DNA from 2 places in the Paenibacillus sp. VCA1 genome. Region 2 is predicted to be linked to the other one. Evidence: predicted binding sites of a transcription regulator. Region 2 holds the regulator's gene; the other holds the start of a gene.

Region 1 (4,423 bases), on a different contig from region 2:
GCCGCCACGTTGTGAATAACCGATCCGTCCACTTCGACGTAGGTGATGTGTCCGGCGTTGCAAAGCTCATGGTACGGCGCCTCCAAACGGATTTTATCCGCCGCCTTGATCGGGAAATAAACGGGGATGTGGAACGAATTCGTGTAATAGTCGCGGTCCGTGATGCCCGGGATGGTCCCAAACAGCTCCCGGTCCTTGTTCACGAATTTTCCCGCCAGCCCTTCCGCAGGGGTTGCGATCAGCGTAAAATTCAGCCCGCTGTCCCGCGTCTCGCGGTCCATCCGTTCGCGCATGCGGCGGATGATCCGAAGCCCTTGCCGCTGCATCTCCTCGTCCTGGCCGTGATGGCGGCCGTAGAGCGCCGTCAAGGCTTCGGCCAGCCCGATGAAGCCGACGCTCAGCGTCCCCTGCTTAAGCACGTCGCCCAGCCGGTCATCGGGCCGCAAACGTTCACCGCCCCGCCATACGCCTTGGGAATACAAAAAACGGAAGTTTCCGGCCTGCCGGCCTGCCTGGTAGCGGAAACGGTCATGAAGCTGGCGAACCGCCACGTCCATCGCTTTTTCGAGTCTGCGGTCAAACTCCTCCGGACCGGCGGACAACAGCGCAAGCTTGACAAGGTTAACCGACGTAAACGACAGGTTTCCGCGGCCGACGGCGGTTTCCTCCCCGTTCACGTTTCCCATCACGCGCGTCCGGCAGCCCATGTAGCAGACCTCGCTTTCCCGCGTTCCCCGGTCGTAGGCTTTATTGAACGGCGAATCGAGAAAGGCAAAATTCGGGAACAGCCTGCGGGCGGTCGTTTCAAGCGCAAGCTTGTACAAATCGTAGTTCGGGTCCTCCGGCCGGAAATTCACCCCGGATTTCACTTTGAAAATTTGAATCGGAAATATCGGCGTTTCGCCGCGCCCGAGTCCGCGCTGGGTCGCGAGCAGCAGCTGCCTTGTCAGCATCCGGCCGCAATCGGACGTGTCCGTCCCATAGTTGACCGATATGAAGGGCACTTGTCCGCCCCCGCGGGAGTGCATCGAATTCGCGTTATGAATGAATGCTTCGCAGGCCTGATAAACGTCCCGCTCCGTCATGCTCCAAGCTTCCCGCTCCAGGTCGAAATCGTCCCGCAGCGGCAGCTCCCGCAGCATGCGGAGCTTTCTTTCGTACGTTTTCCGCACATACGGCGCCAAATCGGCATCAAACATCGGAAAAGCTTGTCCCCCGTGCTGCTGGTTCTGGTTGGCCTGCAAAATGATCGAAGCAAGCGCCATGGCGCTTTTGATGTCCTGCGGCTCGCGCATATGGCCATGGCCGGTGTTAAACCCTCCCCGCAGCAGCTTGCCGAGCGGAATTTGGCAGCAGGTGGTCGTCCCTGCGGCATAAAAATCGAGGTCATGGGGATAGATCAAATTTTGTTCCATCGCTTCCCGCACTTCCGGCGCCAATAAATGCTCGACCGTGTACATTTTGGCGCTTTCGCTGGCAAACTTGCTCATGAGCCCCATCGGCGATTTCCCGTCCACGTTTGCGTTTTCCCGAAGCACATCCGGGCTGCCGGCTTGCAGCATATCATGAAAGGAACGCCAAAGATGTCCGGTCCGATCCTGTTCGTATGTCATCATTACAACTTCCTCCTTACGGCGATAATGGGATGGGCCGCCCATCCGACACCATATATAGTACTCAACCATTCGAATCAACACTATATATATTGTCACACCCCGATAATAACAAAAACGTCTATCGACGTACTCGCTAAGAAGACAGACCGCGTTTAAAGGAAGTTTTTCTTGCAATATCAGGAAGCAACGGCTCTGCAGTTTATGCTTTCTGATATTTATAACAAAAACGTCTATCGACGTACTTCCTAAGAAGACAGACCGCGTTTAAAGGAAGTTTTTCTTGCAATATCAGGAAGCAATGGCTCTGCAGTTTATGCTTTCTGATATTTATAACAAAAACGTCTATCGAACGTACTTCCTGAGAAGACAGACCGCGTTTACAAGGAAGTTTTTCTTGCAATATCAGGAAGCAACGGCTCTGTAGTTTATGCTTTCTGATATTATGGAAAAAAGCTGCGCCCTCTGATCGGCCGGGTTCAGGAACGGACAAACGTCATCTCCGGCATAAACAGCGGGCCGGGCATAAAGCCGAGTCGGTAACACAACGACTCGATCGGATGGCCGTGCATGATCCGAATGCGGAAAAGCCGCTCCCCGTTGCGGGCCAAAACGGTCATGGCCCTTCCCAGCATACGCGTCGCCACTCCCCTGCCCCGGAACGTTGGCAATACGGCCAGCCCGTCGATTGTCGGGCATCCTTCCGCGTATCCGATCAGGCATACGCCGATCAAAGCGCGCGTGGCGCCGTCGTAAACGAGACTTGATGCGTCAAGCCCGGCCTTCGAGCTGCGGGCTGCCCATTCGCGAAGCCGGTGCAGCGTCTGCGCGAATGAGGGGGGCGTCAGTTCCAGTCGTCCCGCTTCCGGCGCATGCTTGAATAGCAAAAGCCCGGCTTCGCGTTCCAACGCCATCCTTGCCCCGGCCGAATCCCGCAGGACTTCTACCGGGCGCCATGCCAGCGGATCGGGAAGCATATCCGCAAATTCCGCGGCCGGGCGCTGCATCCAGCGGAATCTGCACGGGTCCGGCCGGAATCCTGCCCGGATGTACGCCTCCGCGCCATCGTCCGGGACATCCCATGCCCGAAGCGGCTGCCCCGGCCCGCCGACCCGACGCAGCGCTTGCGCGATCCGCCTGATCAGCTCCGCATCGGTCCGAAAGGGCGGAAGCGCAAAAAGATGCCGGAACGCCCCGGCCGACAAGGCAAGTCCGCCTTGAACGGCCTCATCCCTTTGAAGCCAAAAGGGCTCATCCCCCGCAGGAAGAAGGCCTCCGGCGCCATTCCCGTTCCGGTAAAAGCCGACCGTCGCCTGATGATAATAGACGCCGGCATACGTCTCCCATTCCGCAGCCTCGGCCCTGCGCAAGCAAAATCCCTCCCCAAGGTCGAGATGATGCAGGTGTTTCAGCCGCTCCTTTTTGTCCACGCCGATCGCTCCCTTCCGCCTAAAAAGGCTTCCTCTTTAGCTTACGACCCCATTGTCCGTTTTCATGCCACTAATCAGGCAAGGTCGTTTTTCTTGCAATACCAGGAAGCAGTGGATTATCATTACACTAATAAAAAGGGCTGTACCCCGGTCTTTAACAGACCTCGGGTACAGCCCTTGCTTTTCAACTTTATGTTCGTGAGGTTCGTCCGTCCAGCTCGATCTGCCAGCAGTCCCGGTATGCCCCTTCATGCCATTCATGCCGCGGCAGCAGCTTTTTCTTCACGAACCCGCATTTTTCGTAGACGCGGAGCGCGCGGGCATTCCATGCCTGCGGATCCATAACGATCCGGTCCGCCTGCAGCTCCGACAGCAAATATTTCGCCACCGCGTGAACCAGCCGCGTACCGATTCCGCGGTTCCAGCAGTCCGTCTCGCCGATAAACTGGTCCATGCCGAAGATCCGCTCCCGCGTACTTGCATACCCGTACAGCTCCCGTTCCTCCTCGTCGATTTCATAATATTGAACGTAACCCACGGGCCGGTCCCCGTACATCACGATGTTCCGGACCGAATCGCTGTCCTTCCGGTAAAAGTGCGCGTACACCTGCTCCAGGTCATGCGGCCGGTCCCGGCCTTCGTAAAATTCAAGCACGCGCGGGTCGCTGAGCCACGCTGCCAGCAGCGGGGCGTCTTCCTCCGCCAGGGATCGCACCGAAAGCTCCCCTTCGCGAATCCGAATCATGCCAGCTCCGCGAGATATGTATTGATTTGCCCCATATGATGGCGGTCATGCTCGTAAAAATCCAGCAAATATTCGTCGACCGACAGCTTGTCTTCATACTTATGCCCGAACTCCGATTCCGGGATGCTTTCGATGACCTCGATGAGCCGCTTGCGCGCTTCCACCGTTTGGCGGATCAAATCCTGCTTGCTCCGGGTTCGCCCGTAAGCCGCAGCGTCGCGATTGAACTCGTCGAAATCGAGCGGCTTCAGCGTCATTGGGCGATGCTCCGCCATGGGCCGAACCGCATTTTCCAAAAAGTAATTGTCCCACAGCATCATATGGCTGATAATGTCGCGCGGCGACCATTTCCCTTCCGCGATCGGCCCGACCCACGCCTCCTCGGTCAAACGTTCCAACGATTCGGCAAATCCGACCAGTTCGGCGAAAGCCGCCAATTTTTCCTGCTTCGTATTCATTTCGAAACTCCTCCTTGGCATGATTCGAATGGGTTTCCTTTCCTGATCATACCATTCAACGGATTTCCAGACAAGAACGTTTGTTTGGCCCCACTTGATAAAAAACTACTGGGAAAGCGGGAAGCCGCCAAGCTGCAACAACGAAAATACGACCGCCGAACGTCGCGAAAGCCGCTT
Region 2 (4,423 bases):
TCGCGCGGCAGCTGCAGAAAAAACTGGCGGAGCAGGAACACCCCGAAAGCGCCGGCCATAAAAGGAACGATCAGCCCCTGGTAGCTGTCCATCCAGCCCCAGCTTTTGATCAGCAAATAGTTCGGAATGATCGTCACTTCCCACGGAATCATCATGGTCGACAGAAATACCGCAAACAGCGCGTTTTTCCCTTTGAAATTCAGGAACGAAAAAGCGTAAGCCGCTAAACTTGAAGTGACCACCTGACTGATCATAACCGCAGCCGACACGATAAAGCTGTTCAAAATAAACCGGACGATCGGAAATCCGGCGATAGCCTCCTTGAAGTTGCCGAGATATACATGGGTCGGAAACAGAGGAGGAGGAAAATTGGACACTTCTTTTTCGGTCATAAAGGAAGAAAACACCGTAAAAATAAGCGGATACAGCACCATCAGCGCCAACGCGGCGAGCAGCACGTACAGCAGAAGCGCGGTCGTTCGTTTCGCAATCATTGATAGTGCACCCTCTTTTCCAGAACTTTAAACTGCAGCACGGTCAGCGCCAAAATGATCATAAACAGGATAAGCGCCTGTGCGCTGCCGATGCCGAAGCGGAAATTCACGAAAGCGTCTTGGTAGATCGAATAGACCATAACGTTGGTGGAGTTGATGGGACCGCCTTTGGTTAATATATGGATTTGGCCAAAAGCCTGGAAAGCTCCAATCACCGACACGATCAAGGCGAAAAAAATCGTCGGCGACAAAAGCGGAATCACGATGCGTACAAACGTGCGTACAGGTCCGGAACCGTCGATTTTAGCGCTTTCATAAAGCTCCTCCGGAATGCCCTGCAGCCCGCTGGACAACACGATGTACAGAAACCCCATATTCATCCAGACCGTCATGAGGGAAATGGAAACAAGCGCCCATGCCGGATCGGTCAACCACGGAATCGGACCAACGTGAACGAGGCCGAGAAAATAGTTCAACATCCCCGCCGTCGGATGGAACAGCAGAAACCATATGATGGAGCCCGTACCAACCGAAATGACGATCGGCAGCGAGAAAATGAACTGGAAAATTTTCATCCCCCGCAGCTTGTTGTTGTGGGTGATCGCCGCCAAAAACAAAGACCAGATCAGCGAAGTCGGCACCGTATACAAAATAAACATCAGCGTAACGCTCAAGTTCGAATACAACTGATGCGATTTGAACAGGGTAACGAAATTTTCGAACCAGACGAATTCGGCTACCTGCCCCCGGGGATCCGTGATCGTCATGCTCAAATAAACGGATTTCAGCATCGGGTAAAATAAAAACATGACGAACAAAATGATCGAAGGCGCTAAAAAAGCGTAAGCCAAGACATGCTCTTTCCAAATATTCCGTTTGGACATCCTGCTTTTAGGCTTTTTTACATTTAAAACGCTTTCATAATTAGACAAATCGATGACCCCTCCCATGTCTCCCGATGATATTCGTCACAACAAGCCCATATATGTTATTATCTTACATTCGTTTTTTTGCCATTGTCAACAAATATTCACAATTAAATTTCGAACAACCTTTACAAAATTAAAATATATTTCAGAACTTTATAACGACACATAGATAAAGGCACTTTCGCTGCAAGGCTTTTTTTTGCTTTTGGCATAAAAAAAGACGCAGCGGCCTGATCAGGTCATCAAGCTCTTTGCGTCTTTTTTGCTTTATGGCTCCCCATCAATCGACGGAGTCGGGCATCGTATTCTTCGAAAGCAGCCCTTTCAGCTCTTTCATGAACATATTGATGTCTTTGAACTGCCGGTATACGGAGGCAAACCGCACATAAGCGACCTCGTCCACCGGGTACAGCTGTTCCATGACAAGCTCGCCGACTTGGCGGCTTTCGACTTCGGCTACTGCGGTATTGCGCAGCGCTCTTTCAACCTCGGAGACGATGGCTTCGAGCTGTTCCACCGACACCGGGCGCTTCTCGCAAGCGCGGATCAGCCCGCGCAGCACTTTATCCCGGCTGAATTCCTCGCGGCTTCCATCCTTTTTAATGACGATGAGCGGAGTTTCCTCCACCATCTCAAACGTCGTAAAACGCCTGCTGCATTTTTCGCATTCGCGTCTGCGGCGGATCGACTTGTTGTCGTTGGCCGGACGGGAGTCAAGCACCTTCGTGCCCGCGTAATCGCAGTAGGGACATTTCATGCCTATTCACTTCCTTTGCGTCAGGATTTGTTTTTCGAATGAAAAATAACTCAAATTTCCAATTGAAAATTCAATAAAAAAGTGATGAAGATCGAATCTTTGAGACATACTACTTTTACAAACAGCAAGGAGGTGAACATCAATGGCTCAAAACAACAACTCCAACAACCTGGTAGTGCCTAAAGCTACTGCAGCTCTGAACCAATTGAAATACGAAGTCGCTCAGGAACTGGGTATCTCCATCCCACAAGACGGATACCAAGGCAACATGACTTCCTACGAGAACGGTTCTCTCGGGGGACTCATCACTAAACGTCTGGTAACCCTGGCTGAACAACAACTGGCTGGTCAATTCCAATAATACATGCCTTTCCTAGGAAGTATTGGGGCAGCCGTAAAGGCTGCTTCAATACTTTCTTGTCATTACAGGCTTTCTATTATAATACTTGGATGGACATTAGCGCAAAGCCCCATGTTGTGAGGTATTTTGGCTTGTCCGCCTAAAATTGGCTGTATATCCTCGTATATTGATTATAATAATAAATTACCCGCTGGATATAGTGCCTAGTCTCCCCGATCGGAATGTCCTTGACCGACTCAAGCGTTCCGTCCCATACCCCTTTTTTCAGCCATCCGTCCACTTTTCCCGGTCCGGCGTTATAAGCCGCGATGACGGCGATGCGGTTGCCTTTGAACTGATTGTTCAAATTTTTCAAATACCATGTCCCGATGGCGATGCTGGCTTCCGGTTTATGTTTGAGATGATCCATCGTCACTTCCGGCAGTTTGGCCTGCTCCATCACCCATTGGGCCGTGTCCGGCATCAGCTGCATCAAGCCGAGGGCTCCTTTTTTCGATTCCTTGCCAAGCTTGTAATTGGATTCCACGCGGATAATCGATGCGATCAAAAACGGATCTACGTCATAACGTTCGGCCTGCTCGCGGATGTTATCCTTGTAATAGATCGGGTAAAACCAGGACATCCAGTTCGTGCTGAGGAACAGAACCGCGACGAACCCGATGAACAGCACAAGCAGAACTCGTTTTTTGCGCAAAAAACGTAACGCCTTCATGCCAATCCCGCTTGAAGCCAGAACCGATCCACTTGCCGCTCCGTCTCTTCAACGTCCCCGCTGTTGTCGATGACGATATCGGCCTTCCGCTTCTTTTCCTCGATGTCCATTTGCGACCGGATCCGCGCCGCCGCTTCCTCCGCCGTGAACCGGTTCCGCTCCATCAAACGCTCCAATTGAATCCGCTCGGGAGCGTATACGACCATTACCCGTTCAAACAAATGTTCAAGTTTCGATTCGTACAAAAGGGGAATATCCACCACCACCAGCTTGTCCGGATATTCCCGCTGCAAAACGTCCATCCGTTCGCGAATCTCCTTCCGGATCGCCGGATGCGTAATGTCATTCAGAGCTTTGCGCTGGGAAGGGTCGCGGAAGACGATATCCCCGAGCTTTTTCCGGTCAAGCGTCCCGTCCGCAAGCATCACGGCTTGTCCGAAATGTTCGGAAACCGCCGCCAAAACGGGATGACCCGGGAGCATGACTTCCCGGGCGATCGCGTCGGCATCGACAAGCAGAGCCCCTTTGTTGACAAGGAGCGTAGAGACGGTGCTTTTTCCTGTGGCAATACCTCCGGTTAACCCGATATTCATGTGCAAAACCACCTCATAACAGCTTTATTATTCCCATGGCGATCAATAACAACGCCGGAAGCGCGGTAAAATGCCGCATCCATGATCTTGCCGCGAACTTGAACCCGGTTTTCATGCCGACCACCAAAAACGTTCCGCTAAACAACGCGATGACGATGGCGGTCCAGACGGGAGAAAATCCGAGCAGCGCGGCTCCGAGCCCGGCGCCGAATGCATCGAGCGACAGCGCGATGCCAAGCCACATCGCTTCAAATCCCGAGATGCTTCCCGATTTATCGATATCCGCCGAAGACGGCGTCCGCAAAATGCGGATGACCAGGCCCAGCTTCCGGATTTCCAGCGAAAACACCGTTTGCTCCGGCATTTCCCCGGTAGGCGCAAGCAAAACCGCCTCCCCGGACTTCCCTGGATCCGCAGCCTTAATGCTGGCCGTATGTTTATCGTCCCGGCCTTTTTCCTTTTGAATCAAAAGCTGAATCAGCGACCATGAACCCATCACAATCAAGATGACGGCCCCGACGGCCGATGCGGCATCCGGCGACACCACCCGGGCCAAAAGCACGCCAACCTGCATCGA

Evidence for each region. Region 2 encodes NrdR, which represses ribonucleotide reductase genes. Its sites were predicted from a motif close to AACACNATATATNGTGTT; they were not measured.
Region 1: RJP21_RS12700 (anaerobic ribonucleoside triphosphate reductase) is a predicted target of NrdR. The motif match lies at 1,693-1,710, and genes of this name have one in related genera.

Annotation. Positions count from the first base shown of each region.
Region 1 covers NZ_JAVLSX010000005.1:188,394-192,816, reverse strand. Annotated here, with positions in the region: gene RJP21_RS12700 (anaerobic ribonucleoside triphosphate reductase) at 1-1,616, opposite strand, end outside; gene RJP21_RS12695 (GNAT family N-acetyltransferase) at 2,093-3,043, opposite strand; gene RJP21_RS12690 (GNAT family N-acetyltransferase) at 3,234-3,788, opposite strand; gene RJP21_RS12685 (DinB family protein) at 3,785-4,246, opposite strand.
Region 2 covers NZ_JAVLSX010000010.1:245,001-249,423, forward strand. Annotated here, with positions in the region: gene RJP21_RS22715 (carbohydrate ABC transporter permease) at 1-494, opposite strand, end outside; gene RJP21_RS22720 (carbohydrate ABC transporter permease) at 491-1,378, opposite strand; gene nrdR (transcriptional regulator NrdR) at 1,704-2,180, opposite strand; gene RJP21_RS22730 (alpha/beta-type small acid-soluble spore protein) at 2,323-2,541, shown strand; gene RJP21_RS22735 (lytic transglycosylase domain-containing protein) at 2,681-3,253, opposite strand; gene coaE (dephospho-CoA kinase) at 3,250-3,846, opposite strand; gene RJP21_RS22745 (manganese efflux pump) at 3,860-4,423, opposite strand, start outside.